4 regions of the Nocardia sp. CA-290969 genome follow, and region 4 is predicted to be linked to each of the others. Evidence: predicted binding sites of a transcription regulator. Region 4 holds the regulator's gene; each other region holds the start of a gene.

Region 1 (4,202 bases), 4.7 Mb from region 4:
CCGACGTCGAGGGCCGCGGCCGCCACCCGGTAGGCGAAATCGCCGATACCTTCGACGACATCGCGGACCACGTCTTCGAACTCGGTCACGGCCAGTTCGAGGAGCTCTCCGAATATGTGCTCTTCGACCGCGATCTTCAAGGCCAGCACGATTCGCCGTACCGCCGCGGCGACCACCGGCTGCAGTGTCGCGCCGACGCCCGACACCAGCAGCGCGCCCGCCGCGGTGAAGAGGGCCGCGAGCTCGGCGACGGCCACCGCTTTGAGTGCGGCGATCATGGTGCCCGCCACATCGAGTACACCCGCGACGGTTGTTCCCCCCGTGCGCAGGGCCGACATATGGGTGCTGTCGACGGCCGCCCATTCGGCCAGCAACAGCTGGTAACCCCGACCCGAATACTCCGCTTCCAGCGCGGACATGTAGTCGTTGGCCGACCGTAAGGTGTTGTCCAGGTCGGCGACGAAGGTCCGGATGTGCCCGGCGGTCTCGTGGACCTGGTCTTCGTCCACGTTGATCCACGGTATGCCGAGAACGTTCAGGAATACCGCGACGCTGTCCGGAAGTACGACACCCACCGTGGATTCCGTCAGGTCCCGCCGGCGGCCGGTGGGGGCGCGGCTCCAGGTTTTCGGAATCGCTCCCACAAGGATTCCGTGGAATCACCGGCCACAGGGTCGACCTCGACGCCGACCAGCGAGGATTTCTCATCGCCGCGCAGTGAAGTCCGCGTCATGACCTCGCCCTTGGCGGCATAGATATCGTTGGACAGCGCCCCTTTCGTATGCAGATGTTCGGCCAGGGTTTTCGCGGCAACACCGCCGGTCTCGGCCGGGCTGCACGACAGCAAGACGAACGGGCTGTCCGGGCGGGACAACAGCGCACGTTCCAGATGTTGATTGTCCGCAATCAACTCGCCGTAGGTCGGGCCGTCGATCTGGACAACCGAGGACGACCATCGGCCGGTCTTGATCTTCACATCGAAGGTCCGGCTGCGGGCGTGGGCGTGGATGTAGATCGGTTGCTTTCCCGGGGAGTCCGTAGCCCACGGCGCTTCGCGGCGCCGGCCGAACGCCCAGGAAGGCTTCCGTGCTCCGGGAGTCTTGTTCCAGAAGGCATAGTGCACGAAATCGGCGGAGCGTAGATCGGCTCGTGCCCATCTCTGTTTGCTTTCCGCGTCGCCGCGCCTGGACGGGAAGGAAACCCCGATGACCTCACCGTCGCGATTCCGAAGCGGCACATTGACCACGTCTTCGGCACGGAACAACCGGAAGTTGCCCGCGGCGTCCGTTCCGACCAGATTGCCTTCGCCGCGTACGGTCCCGATCGAACGCGCGCCGGAATCATCGGCGGATTCGAGCCGGGTGACCTGCCCGCGTAGCCGGTCACCGGTGTCCCTGAGATGGTTCGTGCCGGCCCGCGCCGCCTTCCCGGCTGCCGCGTCGAGTCGCCCGATCACCCGGGCCAGTCCCACGAACACAAGCGGCCCCTCATTGCCACAGCAGAATGGACCAGCTCCTGCTATGCGGTCACACTCTTGGGGAAGCCGGTTGGACAAGACAGCGATCACCAGCCGGAACCCGTATGCACGATTATCGAACAATTCCCAATGTTGGGAAGGATCGGGGAATCTGCCGCCGGATCCGGATCGTCGCCGGAATAATCCCCGCGGCGTTGCCACCCGCAGTGTCGGCGGAGGACACTGGAGGAATGGTTGACAGAGAGCAGCGCACACCGTTCTACGGGGTGGTGTTGATTCTCGCGGCGCTCGGTGCGGCGATGGCGGTCAGCTACTACGGCCCGACGTGGTTCCGCGTCACCGTCTACATCCTCGCGATATTGGTTTTCCTGGTCGGCGGCGTGATGACCTTCCGGGACTACTCGCACTGACGCCGTGAACGCGGTCGCGTCGTCCCGCTTCGCCGGGGCGGCGAGCACGGGCGCGCCGGCTGCCCGGACACGACCCGGCGGTCGGGGCCATCTTCGAACATATGTTCTATGTGTGCGGTAAGCTCCGCGGGGTGAACACACATTCGACTGCACTGGCACCGCACGCGCCGGCCCGGAGATGGTCGGAACTGGCCGATGTCGACTTGCTGCGCACTCTCGTCGAAACCGAGCGCCACCGGCGGCGGCTGGGTGCCGCCATGGTCGCCGCCGTTGCCGGGGCCGAGCGCCGTGGTCTCGCTGCCGACACCGGCTATCGGGACACGGCAGAGCTACTGAGTGATCTGCTGCGGATCAGTACCTCCGAGGCGCGCCGGCGAATCGAATGCGCCGCTCCGCGGGCCCGATCGCGTTCCCGGAAGGCGTGGCGAGCGTTGGCGGCAGTGGGCTGAGGCAACGGCGAATATGGTCATGAACCGGGAAGAACTGCCTGTAGTTCACCGACCTGCGGTTTCATGATTCAGGCTTGGCGGGATCGCAGGGGTGAAGCTGTTATGAACGCGCCCGGGCTACCCGATCGTGCCCTTGTGCATAGTGCCCCGGTGGGCACTATGCATCCAGGCGTGAGCTGAGCAAACCGTTCACTGCAGGCCAGGCGGGTGTTCGCATACGCCTCGGCCTGCGGTTTCCGAGGACGGTCGAGCAGTTGGGTCAGGAGACGTAGGCGGTGTGGGGGAGATCGGCGACCGAGGCGCCTACCTGCAGGGTGAATTCGCCCGGCTCGGTCTCCCAGCCGTCGGGTCCCCAGTGCTGGAAGGCGCGGTCGGGCAGGGAGATGGAGACCGTGCGGGATTCGCCCGGTGGCAGGGTAACCGCGGTGAAGCCGGCGAGCCAGCGAACGGGACGGTCGATAGTGCTGTCCGGGCGTGAGAGGTACGCCTGCACAACGTGTTTGCCCTGGCGATCACCGGTGTTGGTGACCGTCACGGAGGCGGTGCGTCCCGCGACGACGAGGTCCGCGGTCGACCACGTCGTGTAGCCGAGGCCGTGGCCGAACGGATAGGCGGGTTCGGTACCCGCTCGCAGCCACGCGCGGTAACCGATGTGGATGCCCTCGGTGTAGCCGAGGACACCGTCGACGGGCGTGGTGTTCACGACCGGGACGTCGGGCATGGTCCCGGGCCAGGTGGTGGGCAGCCGGCCGCCGGGTTCGGCGGCGCCGGTGAGCACATCGGCCAGCGCCGCGCCGAATTCCTGGCCCGGGAACCAGGCCAGCAGCACCGCGGCGACGTCGTGACGCCACGGCATCTCGACCGGCGCACCGGAATTCACCACCACGACCGTGCGCGGGTTCACCGCCGCGACAGCGGCGACGAGGTCGTCCTGCCGGCCGGGCAGTCGCAGGGTGGTGCGGTCGACGCCCTCACTCTCGATCTGCTCCGTGGTGCCGACCACGACCACGGCCACCTCGGCCGCGCGCGCCAGGTCGATCGCTGCCGCGAACTCCTCGTCGTCGTCACGCTGTGGGCGCCGGATACCGAGGGTCGCGCCGAGAATGATGCCGAGGCCGGGCATCGCCTCCTCGATGCCGGTCACGAGCCGTACCTCGACCTCGTCGCCGGCGGCCAGCGTACGAGTCACGTGACGCTGGGGCGGGTTGAGCAGGGCCGCCGCCGGATCGCCGGAATCCAGGGCCACGTTCTCGTCCAGTACGGTTTCGCCGTCGATATCGAGCCGGATATGGCCCACGCTGCCGAAGCCGATCTGCCAGTCACCGGCCGTGTCGGCACGCAGGCGGGTGACCATCTCGACCGTGTTCGACTGCGCGGCCAGCGGTTCACCGAGCAGCACGAGGCGGCTCGTGGCGCGGTGCTGGACGCCGAGCACGGTGTTGTCTTTCAGGTATCGCGCGGACAGTCCCGGTTCGCCGGTCTCGGGATCGGTCATGAGCGCCAGCGGGGCGGGTATCAGGTCTTCGGACAGGTGGACACCCGCGGTGTGGGTGAGCGGCAGGCGGCCGGTCAGGCCCTCGATCGGGGTGCTGGTGTGACCGGGGATCACGGTCGCGCTGCCGCCGCCGAGGAAACGCGGTTCGCCCGCCGACGGTCCGAGCAATGCGACGGTCGTGTCCGGTGCCAGGGGCAGGATGCCGTCGTTGCGCACCAGAACCATGGCCTGGGCGGCAACCCGGCGGACCAGGTCCTGGGCGTGCTCGTCGGTGAAAACAGGTGTGGGCCGAGGGGTTCCGTCCAGGGCGCCGACGCGCTGGGCGAAGCGCAGGATGCGGCGCACCTTGTCGTCGATGGCCGATTCCGCGA
Region 2 (4,202 bases), 3.3 Mb from region 4:
ACGACATGACCACGATCCGGCCACCCGGAACCAGGGCGTCCAGCGCCGCGGGCAGGGCGGCACGCAACGATTCCAGTTCGGCGTTCACCTCCACCCGCAGTGCCTGGAAGGTGCGTTTGGCCGGATGCCCGCCGGTGCGCCGGGCGGCCGCGGGAATGGTGTCGTAGAGCAGGCTCACCAATTCGGCACTGGTGCGGAAGGGTTGTCGCGCCCGGCGGCGCACGACCTCGGCCGCGATCCGGCTCGCGAACCGTTCCTCGCCATAGGTTTTCAGCACCCGGGCGAGTTCGCCGTGACTGTAGGTGTTGAGGATATCGGCGGCGGTGGGCCCGGTGGTCGGATCCATCCGCATATCCAGGGGGGCGTCCACCGAATACGCGAATCCCCGGTCCGTCTCGTCCAATTGCATGGAGGAGACGCCGAGATCCATCAGCAGGCCGTGCACGGATCCGGTGGCCGGCAGCCCCGCCCGGTCCAGCGCGTCCGCGATCCCGTCGTAGCGGGTGTGGACCAGCGTGATCCGATCCTCGAAGGGCCGTAACCGTTCGGCGGCGTGCGCGAGCGCGTCGGTATCGCGGTCCAGCCCTACCAGGCGCAGATCCGGATGGGTGCGCAGAAAGTATTCGGCGTGGCCGCCGAGCCCCAGGGTGGCGTCGAGATACACGGCACCGGGCCGGTCCAGCACCGGGTCGAGCAATTGCGCCGCGCGGGCAAGAAGAACAGGGATATGTCGTGTGCCGTGCTGCTCACGGTTCACCTGACCTCCCGGAATAGTGCCTCGCTGGGAAATGACCGGCTACGGGCCGACCCGGATCGCGGTGCCCGGTATGGATACCGGCCACGAGCGGTACGGAAATTGCGTGAGATGCGGCGCCGCCACCCGTGCGGGGCGGCCACAGCGTATGCGACAGAAGGGAATTCGGTGGCGCTACGAATGCCGCGGGGTCTCTGACCGAAGCGGCACCTGGCGTCGGGGAAGTACGTCAGGGTCCGCAATCGGGCAGAGGCCGCGTGGCACTCGCCGCGGGCTAGAAAATTCCGCCCAGTGCCTCGTCTCTCGCTTGTGCGTAGTCCTCCTCGTGTTCGGCGAGGTAGGTCTCCCACGCCTGCTTGTCCCAAATCTCCAGGAAGTCGACCGAACCGATGACCGTACAGTCACGGGTGAGGTTGGCGTACCGGCGATGTTCGGCCGACAGCACGATCCGGCCCTGTGTGTCCAGCCGCTGTTCGTCGGTTCCCGCCGCCAGTGCCCGGACGAAGGCCCGCGCCTGCGGATTGCTCCGGGATGCCGAAGCAGCTCGCCGGGCGAGCGCAGTGAACTCTTCCTTCGGATAGACGGCCAGGCTGTGGTCCTGTCCTTTGGTGACCATCAACCCTCCCGCCAGATCGTCTCGAAACTTCGCGGGCAACGTGAGTCGCCCCTTGTCGTCCAGCCGAGGTGTGTAGGTACCGAGAAACAACCCCGATACCTCCTACTGGACCACCTCGAATGGTGTTGGCCGGATGTACCGGCCGAGCGCCTTACGGCCTCTCCTGTAGTGCGCGCTCCACATTACCCCACTTTCCCCCACTTTCAATCGAAACACGGGGTGATGTGGCTCCCCGCCGCATCGATTTCGCAGGTCATGCCAGCTATCACTGGTCAGGTGAACTTTTCGCGCGCTCTGCCTCCTTGCGCGCGTCCGTGCGCGGCGTGTCCCGCCGCGCCCGTCAACTTCCAGCAAACCCCCTGTTCACACGCCGCGAGAGCGGACGTGGGGCGATGTGGGGGAACCCGGTGGGGCGATGTGGGAGGCCGCGGTGAGGAGCCGTGGGGAAAGCGAACCGACTACCCGCGAGACGGAGCACGGTACCGGCGACGCGACACTCCGGGCATATGCGGACAGCGATGCCGCACCGGTGTTCCGGTGCGGCATCGCTGGAAATCGACGAGCGCGCCTCGCGGGGCGGCTAGTCCTGTTCGAACCTTCTACGGAAGCGGTCTTCCATCCGCTCGGTGAATCCGCCGGACCGGCGCTGCCGGCCACGACCACCGGCTCGTGACGATCCCGATTCGGCCGGTGGGTCGTTCGGGGAACCACCGCCCCGGCCTGCCGGTCCACCCTTGCCGCCGCCGAGCAGAAGCAGAACTCCCGCACCGAACATCACGATGAAACCGACCAGACTGATGATCGGGAAACCGCCGGGCCGCACCGGAAGCGCGATACCGGCGACGAGCAGGACGAGCCCGAGTACGAACAAAGCCGCCGCCTGGAGTCTGCGGCGACTCGAGGCAGTACGGAAACGTCCACCGCGGACGGACGACGCGAACTTCGGATCCTCAGCATAGAGAGCGCTCTCGATCTGTTCGAGCATGCGCTGCTCGTGCTCGGAGAGTGGCACGGTACCTCCCCCGGCACTAGGTCGTGGCTGTCGCCTCCGGGTAGGCGACAGATAACCCCTTGGCGGCTATCTGTCATCAATGATACGAGTTCCCCCAGAGCCGTACCACCATATGGGTACAGCAGAACGAAGTTCGTAACCACGATGAGGCCTGGCGAGGCCGAACTCCGTGGTCGGCCCGTTGCGCGGACGCCTGCCGCGGGCGGCCGGGCCGGAGTGTCCCATCCGGACCGCTACCGCGGCGCCTCGGTGCCGTCGCCGGCCGCGCGTAGCCGCGCCTCGGGGGCGATCAGGTCCTCGACGTCGTGCAGGAACGCCCCGACGCGCGCGTAGAACTCGTCGGCGCGGGCATCGTCGATCTCGCGCGGCAGGCCGGCCTCCAGCGCGGCCCGGGTGGCCGAATGCCCGCTGAAATAGTCCGCCCACATCACGAATTCGGGTGCGGCGCGCTGCAGCATCACCCACGCGTTACGCGATCGTGCCCGCGGCGCGGTATCGGCGCCGGTGAGTGCGAGCACCGCTCCCGCCCCGCGCAGCGCGGCCAGATAGGCGACGCGGAACCGCTCGCGCGGATCACTCTCCCCCGCCGCCTCCATCAGCAGTCCGTCGGCGCGTTGCAACAGCATCCCCGCCCGGCCCGGTTGACCCGGGCGAACGCTTCGATCCGCCATGGCCGTCCCTCCGTATCTCCCCCGTCGTACCCCGCGGCGGCCGGCCGGTATGGCAGGCTGAGCGTGCACCGCGAAGGCCGAACAGGTATTCGAACGTGTGGCTCGAGCTTGAATATAGAGACGACCACCGACAAGTTCGCCCGCCGAAATGCCCAGCTCCGCCCGACCGACCGCGAAGGAAGCCCACCGATACCGCAATGACCGCCGTCAAACCCAACCATCTCCCCGCCCCGGTCGTCGTCGACCTGTCGGTGTCCGCGTTGCGGGCCCGGCTGCACGACGCACTGGCGGTGTACGTCGCGGCGATGGACTATCCCCGCGGTACCGAGCACCATCGCGCCCCGATGTGGACCGAACACACCCACCGGGCGGGCTGGCAGGCCGTCGCGGCGGTGGTCCCGGAGCACAACGGCGTTTTCGATCTGCGTAGTTCGCCTCTGGTCGCGATCGCCTACGGCTACCGCGGCGGACCGCATCAGTGGTGGCAGCAGCAGGTGCACGCGGGAATGCGCCGGGCCGGCTGGCCGGAACCGGCGACGCAGGGCCTGCTGGGTGATTATTTCGAGCTGACCGAGCTGCACGTCCATCCCAGCGCGCAGGGTCGCGGTATCGGCGCGATCCTGCTCCGGAAACTTCTGCGGGACCGGCCCGAACGCGCGGTGCTGCTCTCCACGCCCGAGGTATCGGCGGAGGACAACCGCGCCTGGCGGCTGTACCGGCGGATGGGTTTCCAGGACGTATTGCGCGATTTCGTCTTCGCCGGCGACAGCCGCCGCTTCGGGATCCTCGGCCGGACGCTGCCCCTGACATGAGTGTGGTGATCGTCGGCGCCGGACACAACGCGCTGGTCGCGGCCTGCTATCTGGCGCGCGAAGGCCGGCCGGTGCGGGTGCTGGAGCGCGATACCGTGCTGGGCGGCGCGGTATCGACCGTGCCGCGTTTCCCGGGGCACCGGGTGGATCGCGGTTCGTCGGCACATCTGATGATCCGGCACACCGGGATCATCGAGGAGCTCGAACTGGACCGGTTCGGGCTGCGCTACCTCGACTGCGATCCCTGGGCCTTCGTCCCCGTCCGCCCGGACAGCGAGTCGGTGCCGATCGTCTTCCATCGCGACCTCGCTCGGACCTGCGCATCTATCGCCGCCGC
Region 3 (4,202 bases), 120 kb from region 4:
TACAGCATCTCCTCGGCGGGCCGGGCCATCCGGTGGATCTCGTCGATGAACAGCACATCCCCGGCGACCAGATTGCTGAGCATGGCGGCCAGATCGCCGGCGCGTTCCAGCGCCGGGCCGGAGGTGATCCGCAACGCCGTGCCCAGTTCGCCGGCGATGATCATCGCCAGACTGGTTTTACCGAGGCCGGGCGGGCCGGACAGCAGAATATGGTCGGGGGTGCCGCCACGCGCCCGGGCACCGCGCAGCACCAGGGTCAGCTGTTCCCGGACCCGGGGCTGCCCGATGAATCCGTCCAGCGAGGTGGGGCGCAACCCCGATTCGATCTCACCGTCCGAGGGCAGATAACCGGCACTGACCGGGGAATGTTCCGGATCCAAGGCGTCGTCGTACTCCATGAGCGCTAGCGGTCCTCGAGGTGTCGACGGGGCATGAGCGAGGGCCCTGCGTGGTCACGCTGCACTACCGCCTCCGGGCCCGACTCACTCATGCCAGCATCCCCAGGGCCGCGCGCAGGGCGGTGGAATTATCGGCGTCCGGCTGTTCGGCAAGTACCGCGTCCACCGCCGGTTCGGCCTGCTTCAGCGTGAAACCGAGGCCGGTGAGCGCCTCCACGACCTGGTCGCGCACCGGCGTCCGGACCGGTACGGGCACGGCCCCCGGCTTATCCGCGGGGACCGGCACCAGATTCACCTTGTCCCGCAATTCCACGACCATCCGCTCGGCGCCGCGCTTACCGATTCCCGGCACCCGGGTCAGCGCCGCGATATCGCCGGCGGCCAGCGCCTTGCGCAGGGTCTCGGGTTCCAGCACCGCCAGCACCGCCATCGCCAGCCGCGGTCCCACCCCCGAAACGGTCTGCAGGAGGCCGAACAGATCACGGGCCTCGGTATCGGCGAACCCGTAGAGGGTCATCGAATCCTCGCGCACGATCAGCGCGCTGTAGAGGCGGGCCTGTTCGCCGCGGGTGAGACCGGCCAGCGTGGCGGGTGTGGCGTTGAGCTGGTACCCCACCCCGGCCGCTTCGAGCACCACGTGGTCGAGAGCGAGTTCGACCACCTCGCCGCGTATGGACGCGATCACCCGCGCACCGCCTTCCGCTGCTGTTCCAGTCGTTCCGTGTACTGCCGGCGGGCCCGTTCGGCCAGCGCCTCCGCCGCGGCCATCCGCTCGATCAGCGGTGCCCGCCAGCAATGGCAGATGGCGAGTGCCAGCGCGTCGGCGGCATCGGCCGGTTTGGGCGGCGTCGCGAGCCCGAGGATCCGGGTGACCATCGCGGTCACCTGTTTCTTGTCCGCCCCACCGTTACCGGTGACGGCGGCCTTCACCTCACTGGGAGTATGGAACATCACCGGGATATCGCGGCGCGCGGCCGCCAGCGCGATCACCCCGCCCGCCTGCGCGGTGCCCATGGCGGTGCGCACATTGTGCTGGGCGAAAACCCGCTCGATCGCCACCACCTCGGGGCGGTGCACACCCATCCACTCCTCGGCGGCATCGGCGATCCGCAGCAACCGCCGGGCCAAATCGAGATCGGCCGGGGTCCGCACCACATCGACGGCGACGGCCCGGACACTGCGCCCCGCTCCCCCGTCGACCACGCTCAACCCGCACCGGGTGAGCCCGGGGTCGACGCCCATCACCCGCACCCGCACAACCTTTCCCAGAACGAACAGTTGTTCGAAGTCTAGTGCAGGACACGATTTCTCCCCCGCAGTGACACGGACGTCCGCTCCGCAGGCACGGCCACCCGCGCTCGCATCCGTCGGCGGACCGCCCGCTACGCGCCGATCAACGTACGACTCAGCACTTCGATCCAGGACACCGCCGACCGCCACGGGCGAGGACACCGTGCCGAAGCTCGCAGCGATTCACTCCGGCGCCGTCCACGAAACACTGCGGCCCGGGTCGATCCCGATCCCCGGTTACTACGCGAGCTGCGCGGCGAATACGTCGTAGGCTGCGGCGTCGAACAGCACGAACCGCACTTCCTCGACCGTGGTGGGCTGTTCCCGGACCGTGGCGACAGCGATCCGGGCGGCATCGTCCATCGGCCAGCGGTAGGCGCCGGTGGATATCGCCGGAAAGGCCACCGTGCGTGCCCCGAGTTCACCGGCGACCCGCAGGGATTCGCGGTAACACGACGCCAGTAGCGGCGCCAGCTGCGCCGCCCGGTCCCCGCGGGCCGACCACACCGGGCCGACCGTATGGATGACCCAGCGGGCCGGCAGGTCGCCGGCGGTGGTGGCGACAGCCTGGCCGGTAGGCAGCCCCCTCGGGTAGTCGGTCTGCCGCAGCTGCCGGCATTCCGCGAGAATCGCCGGCCCCCCGCGCCGATGGATGGCCCCGTCCACACCGCCACCACCGAGCAGCTCGGAGTTCGCGGCATTGACCACCGCGTCGACCTGCTGTTCGGTGATATCTCCGCGCACGACCGTCACAGCCACCATGCCGTCATTGTGCAACCACGCCCCACACCTGCCCGGACGGCACGCGCCCCTTTCCTCCGATCGAGACCCGGAAGCACTGGACAAAAGAGTAACCACCTGGTTACGCTTTCGTCGTGGACGAGGTAGCCGCGGCGATCGCCGACCCGGTGCGGCGCGAAATCCTGCTCATGCTGCGGGAGACGCGTCTCACCGCAGGTGCCGTCGCGGCGCGGTTCGCGATCAGTCGTCCGGCGATCAGCCGTCACCTGCGCGTCCTGCGCGACGCCGGGCTGGTGCACGACGACCTGGTGGGCAGGAAGCGCTACTACTCCCTGGACACCGCACCGTTGCGGGACCTGCGGTCCTGGATCGACGGCCTCGACACTCCCGCGGTCTGGGAAGAGCGGTTGGACGCGCTGACCACCGAGGTCTACCGGACCCGCCGCGAACACCGTCGCGCCGAACCCGAAAAGCCCGCCGGCCGGACGACAGCAGAACCCGACGACCTGGAGAACTACGCATGACCACGCCACCGAGCGGACGACTGGAGAACACGCCGAACGGGCAGGACATGATCCTGACCCGCACCTTCCGCGCACCCGTGGAGGATGTGTGGGCGAGTATCACCGAATCCGGACGTACCGCCCGCTGGTTCGGGCCGTGGAAAGGGGAAGCCGGAGCCGGCCGGACCATCCAGGTGCAGCTCGTCTTCGAAGAGGGGCAGCCCTGGGCCGACTACACGATCGAGGCCTGCACGCCACCCCGCCACCTCGCGCTGCGCACGGTCGACGCGTACGGCGACTGGCATCTGGAGGCCACCCTGACCGAACACGCCGGGCAGACCGAATTGGTGTTCACCCACCATCTGACCGAGCCGGAGATCGCCGGTTCGGCAGGCCCGGGCTGGGAGTACTACCTCGATATGCTCGGGGCGGCCCTCACCGGCGCGGACCGCCCCGATTTCGACGACTACTACCCCGCCATGCGGGAGTACTACGAGAACCTGATCCCGCGCTGAGCAGGTTCGTATCGGCGGGAGTGCAGTCCCCCGCCGACCGCCGATCGATCACTCGTCGAGTTCGGCGAGAACCTCGTCGGAGATATCGACGTTGGTGTACACGTTCTGCACGTCGTCGCTGTCCTCCAGCGCGTCGACCAGCTTGAACACCTTGCGGGCCCCGTCCACGTCGACCGCGACGTTCACCGACGGCTGGAAGCCGGATTCGGCGGAGTCGTAGTCGATACCGGCGGACTGCAGGGCCGAGCGCACCGCGACCAGGTCGCCGGGTTCGCTGATGATCTCGAAGGATTCACCGAGGTCGTTGACCTCCTCGGCACCGGCGTCGAGCACCGCCATCAGCACATCGTCCTCGGAGAGGCCGTTCTTCTCCAGCGTGACGACACCCTTGCGGTGGAACAGGTAGGCCACCGAACCCGGATCCGCCATATTGCCGCCGTTACGCGTCATCGCGACCCGGACCTCGCCCGCGGCGCGGTTGCGGTTGTCGGTGAGGCATTCGATCAGGACCGCGACACCGTTGGGGCCGTAGCCCTCGTACATGATGGTCTGCCAGTCGGCGCCGCCGGCTTCCTCACCCGCGCCGCGTTTACGAGCCCGCTCGATATTGTCGTTGGGGACCGAGGATTTCTTCGCCTTCTGGATGGCGTCGAACAGAGTCGGGTTGCCTTCCGGGTCGCCACCACCGGTTCGGGCCGCCACCTCGATGTTCTTGATCAGCTTGGCGAACAGCTTGCCGCGCTTCGCATCGATCG
Region 4 (4,202 bases):
TACCAACGAATAGTCGATGCAGTGTAGGGCCCGGCAGCGCGGGCGACAAGGGAGCGGTGACAGATGGCGGCATCGGGTTCCCCGCCCACCCGGCGGGTGGTGGCGGTGGTCGAGCTACTCCGGGAATCGCCCCGGGCGCGTACGGTGTCCGAGATCGCCGACGCGCTGTCACTGGCCCGCGCCACGGTGACCGCCGTACTCGCCGAACTGTCCGTGGCGCAGTGGGTCGTGCGCGACGCGAGCCGCGCCTACCGGCTGGGGCCGGCCTTGACGCGGCTCACCACCGCGGAAACCCCGGGTACCGACGCGGCCGTGGGTGCGGAACTGGCGGCCCTGGCGGAGGCGGCCGGATGTGGGGCGACGCTGAGCCGGATCGCCGGCGACCGACTCACCCTCGTCGCCAAACAGTACGCCAACGCGCCGGTCGTGCCCGGATTGTCGGTGGGACAGTCGATCCCGCTGGCGTATCCGGCCGGTGCCGCGGTGATGCCGTGGCGGCCGGCCGCCGAACGTGACCGCTGGCTCGGCTCGGCGAGGAACCAGGCCGGAGCCCGCGAGCTGCTGGATTTCGTTACCGCGTACGGATTCGCCATGTTCCGGCCCGAGGACGACGACGCCGGACTGGTCGACGTGCTCACCGAACTCCTCGGCGCGCTCGGTGCCGAACTCCTGCAGCCGGCGCTGCGCGCGAAACTCTTGCGTCAGCTCGCCCGGCTGACCGCACGCGCCTACACCGCGGCGGATCTCGAAGCGCCGCACGCGCTTCCGGTGAGCTACATCTCCGCACCGGTGTACCGGGGCGCGGAAACGCCCTACGAAGTGCAGTTGGGTCCGCTGCGCGCGGAGGTGGGACCGGCCGACCGGGCACGTTATGCCCGGCTCATCCGGGCGGGAGCCCGTGCGGTTTCGGCGGCGTTCGAATGGGGCGGCCCGCGGGATACCGAAACCACCCGGACAGCGGGTCGCCGAGCGCATCGCTGAGGATCATTGAATCTGCGCGCGTTCGGCGCCACCGGGATGCGCTGCTGTCCGGACTGTTGCCCACGGGGACCGGCCGCTCCGGCGCGGCCCGCGCCGAGGTGTCCGGTCAGGCGCGGGTCGCGGTAGGCCGACCCGTCGGCGGGGCTGTGTCAGGAGGCTTCGCCGGTATCACCGCTCAGCGCGCCGGCGGCGTCGGTGGATCTGCGTCCGAAAGGAGCCCGGCAACAGCTTCCGGGGTCCACTGTCCCGCCGCGCCCGGGCGGCTGGCCAGGTAGCCGGCGGTCTCGGTGACCGACCAGCGATGCGCCGCGCGCAGTCCGATGCCGATCCGGCGGAGATACGCCGGTGCGGGCGGGTTACCGGGCAGGTCGCGCCACCTGCGGCCGGCTGTGCAGGTAACGATGGGTACGCCCTGAAAAGAGCCGGGACACACCAGGGTTTCGTAACGACCGGGGCCGAGGTGGGCGCGGCCGGTCCGCAGGACCTCGGTCAGATCGAGGTCGGTACCCGCGGGGCGGTACATCTCCTGCGCGGCGATATCACTGAACTGGCCCCGGGTGAGCAGATATGCGTGCGCCGGAGTTTCGGCGGGCGTCGCCGGATCGTAGAAGGCGCGCCCGCCGGACCAGATCGCCGAGCGGGTCGCGAAATAGAGCAACCCGGGCAGGACCATGCCGATCGACCGCGCGGGCGGAGTCCGGTCCCGGCAGCCGCGCAGCGGCGACCGGCCGGAGACGGACTCGCTCGCAGGCGTGGTGACCGGTGCGCCGACGGCGCCATCGGGAACATCACCGGACAGATAGCAGCCCAGCCGGTCCGGATTCGCATTCGACCCGTAGGCCGCGTACCACACCAGGCCGGGTGTGGCCGCGAGATCGGCATCGGTGCGTGGCCTCGCGACGACAACGGTCTGCCTGCTCAACGGTTCTCACCACCTCGCTCCGGTATCCCGCGGTGAGCGCCGTGTACACCCGCGCACCGTGCCACGCCGGTCCGCTCAGATCTTGCGGATCACCGTCACGACCTTGCCCAGGATCCGGGCGTCGTTACCCGGGATCGGCTCGAACAGCGGGTTGTGCGGCATCAGCCAGACATCCTTACCGCTGCGCTTGAAAGTTTTGACGGTGGCCTCGCCGTCGAGCATGGCCGCGACGATATCGCCGTTGTCGGCCACGTTCTGCTGCCGGACCACCACCCAGTCACCGTCGCAGATGGCGGCGTCGACCATGGATTCACCGACGACCTTCAGCAGGAACAGCGATCCGTCGCCGACCAGTTCACGCGGGAGCGGGAACACATCCTCCACGGCCTGTTCGGCCAGGATCGGGCCACCGGCGGCGATGCGACCCAGCACCGGGACGTAGGTGGGGACGGGCTGGTCTGTGCCGCCGTCCTCGGCGCGTGCGACGGTGTCGGCGGCGACCGCGCCGTCGGCAGGAGCCAGGGTCGTCACCGAACGCACGGCCTCGTCCATTCCGCGGACGTCCACGGCGCGGGGGCGGTTGGGGTCGCGGCGCAGATAGCCTTTGCGCTCCAGTGTGCGCAGCTGGTGGGCGACCGACGAGGTCGAGTTCAGCCCCACGGCGTCGCCGATCTCGCGGATGCTGGGCGGATAGCCGCGCATGCTCACCGAGGATCGGATCACGTCGAGCACCTTGCGCTGACGCACGGTGAGATCCGCCCCGGTCGCCACCGGTTCGGGGCCGGCACCGATATCGGCTCCGTCACCCGTGTCGTCTGATTGGCTCACCACAACCGCCCTTTCTCGTCGGTCTTCGCGTCCGGCGGACCACTCCTGGTGGTGGCTCCGCGCCGGAGGTGCCCGAAGTTCATACCGTGGCAGTGAATCTAGTCCGAGCGTTGCGATCTATCAAACATCTGTTCGAGGTATGTCCGGCGTTGCTACTGACAACGGCTCCTTCGCATGGTAGAAATTCGAACATCAGTTCGTCGAACATTTGATCGAATCCAGCCGAGGTTCCGCGAAGCGACCAGCACGGAGGTCCATCCGATGAACACTGCGATCAGCGTGACCGGCACCGGTGCGTGGGAAGACGCCACCGCACGTCCGGCACTCGTTCCGATCCCGCCGGGGGAGACCGGAACGGGGCATCCGGATGGTGGCGGGTCACCGATGCCGGTCGCCGGCCGTGCCGCCCGGCCCTGTACCGGGATGGCACGGCCGGCGGCGGGGTCCGGCGGTCGTGCGGTAGTGGGATCGCGTTCCGGCACGCAGGCGGGCGCACCAGGCCGTCGTCGCGCCGCTGCCCGCGTGGAACCCGTGCGGTCCCCGGCTCGCCGGGGCCCTGCGGTCGCGCCTGTTCCGGACGAGCTCGTCCAGCGCGCCCGCGCCGGTTTCGCGGCGACGGCCCTTACGGCAGTGATCACGGCCGCCGTCGTGACCGGTTTCCTCGCCCTCGCGCATCTGCGGGCACCCGAACCCCAACCTGCCCCCGTTCCGGCCGGAATACCGGCCGTGGCGGTGCCGCCGGCCGCCGGCGCGGGATCCGGGATCCGGTAGCTCGTGGCCGGGTCCAGGCGCGGTCCCGGGGTGAGCGAAACCACGGCACACCCCGTGCCGGTATCCTCGATGTGTTATGCAGATGAGCCGGTGCCTGCCACCGGCCCACCCGGCACCGGGCAGCCACCCGGTGCCAGCGCTCGCCGGACCCGCGACCGCCGCCGGTTCGGCCGCGAGCGTTCGCAGCGACGAAGGACCCCGGATGCATTGCCCGTACTGCCGACACCCCGACTCCCGGGTCGTCGACTCGCGACTGGCCGACGAGGGCGCCGCCATTCGCCGCAGACGCTCATGCCCCGAATGCGGCCGTCGCTTCACCACCGTGGAAACGGCGATCCTGTCGGTCGTCAAACGCAGCGGGGTCACCGAACCCTTCAGCCGGGAGAAGGTCATCCGCGGGGTGCGCCGGGCCTGTCAGGGCCGCGAGGTCGACGACGACGCGCTGAACTTGCTGGCCCAGCAGGTGGAGGACGCGGTGCGGGCCAAGGGATCGCCCGAGGTGCCGAGCCATGAGGTCGGCCTGGCGATACTCGGGCCGCTACGCGAGTTGGACGAGGTGGCGTACCTGCGTTTCGCCTCGGTGTATCGATCGTTCACCTCGGCCGAGGATTTCGAACGCGAGATCCGGGAGATCCGCCGGGCGCGTGCCGCGGTAGTCGGCGGCGAGTGATCCGGTGCAGCCGCCGGGTGGGTATCCGCT

The links. Region 4 encodes LexA, which represses DNA repair genes until DNA is damaged. Its sites were predicted from a motif close to CGAACANNTGTTCG; they were not measured.
Region 1: the regulator LexA is predicted to act here: its motif matches at 1,982-1,995, upstream of ACQEVO_RS26900 (DUF222 domain-containing protein).
Region 2: the regulator LexA is predicted to act here: its motif matches at 3,132-3,145, upstream of ACQEVO_RS20580 (SAV_6107 family HEPN domain-containing protein).
Region 3: the regulator LexA is predicted to act here: its motif matches at 1,670-1,683, upstream of ruvC (crossover junction endodeoxyribonuclease RuvC).

The regions. Positions count from the first base shown of each region.
Region 1 is NZ_JBNJNJ010000001.1:5,927,251-5,931,452, reverse strand. Features, by position in the region: gene ACQEVO_RS26915 (hypothetical protein) at 1-575, opposite strand, end outside; gene ACQEVO_RS26910 (hypothetical protein) at 587-1,477, opposite strand; gene ACQEVO_RS26905 (hypothetical protein) at 1,708-1,887, shown strand; gene ACQEVO_RS26900 (DUF222 domain-containing protein) at 2,019-2,336, shown strand; gene ACQEVO_RS26895 (glycoside hydrolase family 3 protein) at 2,596-4,202, opposite strand, start outside.
Region 2 is NZ_JBNJNJ010000001.1:4,524,838-4,529,039, forward strand. Features, by position in the region: gene rsmH (16S rRNA (cytosine(1402)-N(4))-methyltransferase RsmH) at 1-757, opposite strand, end outside; gene mraZ (division/cell wall cluster transcriptional repressor MraZ) at 1,029-1,460, opposite strand; gene ACQEVO_RS20575 (DUF3040 domain-containing protein) at 1,951-2,382, opposite strand; gene ACQEVO_RS20580 (SAV_6107 family HEPN domain-containing protein) at 2,616-3,053, opposite strand; gene ACQEVO_RS20585 (GNAT family N-acetyltransferase) at 3,251-3,865, shown strand; gene ACQEVO_RS20590 (phytoene desaturase family protein) at 3,862-4,202, shown strand, end outside.
Region 3 is NZ_JBNJNJ010000001.1:1,345,099-1,349,300, reverse strand. Features, by position in the region: gene ruvB (Holliday junction branch migration DNA helicase RuvB) at 1-398, opposite strand, end outside; gene ruvA (Holliday junction branch migration protein RuvA) at 487-1,083, opposite strand; gene ruvC (crossover junction endodeoxyribonuclease RuvC) at 1,080-1,649, opposite strand; gene ACQEVO_RS06380 (O-acetyl-ADP-ribose deacetylase) at 1,929-2,450, opposite strand; gene ACQEVO_RS06375 (metalloregulator ArsR/SmtB family transcription factor) at 2,564-2,953, shown strand; gene ACQEVO_RS06370 (SRPBCC family protein) at 2,950-3,447, shown strand; gene ACQEVO_RS06365 (YebC/PmpR family DNA-binding transcriptional regulator) at 3,496-4,202, opposite strand, start outside.
Region 4 is NZ_JBNJNJ010000001.1:1,221,572-1,225,773, forward strand. Features, by position in the region: gene ACQEVO_RS05800 (helix-turn-helix domain-containing protein) at 64-981, shown strand; gene ACQEVO_RS05805 (histone deacetylase) at 1,157-1,903, opposite strand; gene lexA (transcriptional repressor LexA) at 1,979-2,695, opposite strand; gene nrdR (transcriptional regulator NrdR) at 3,705-4,172, shown strand.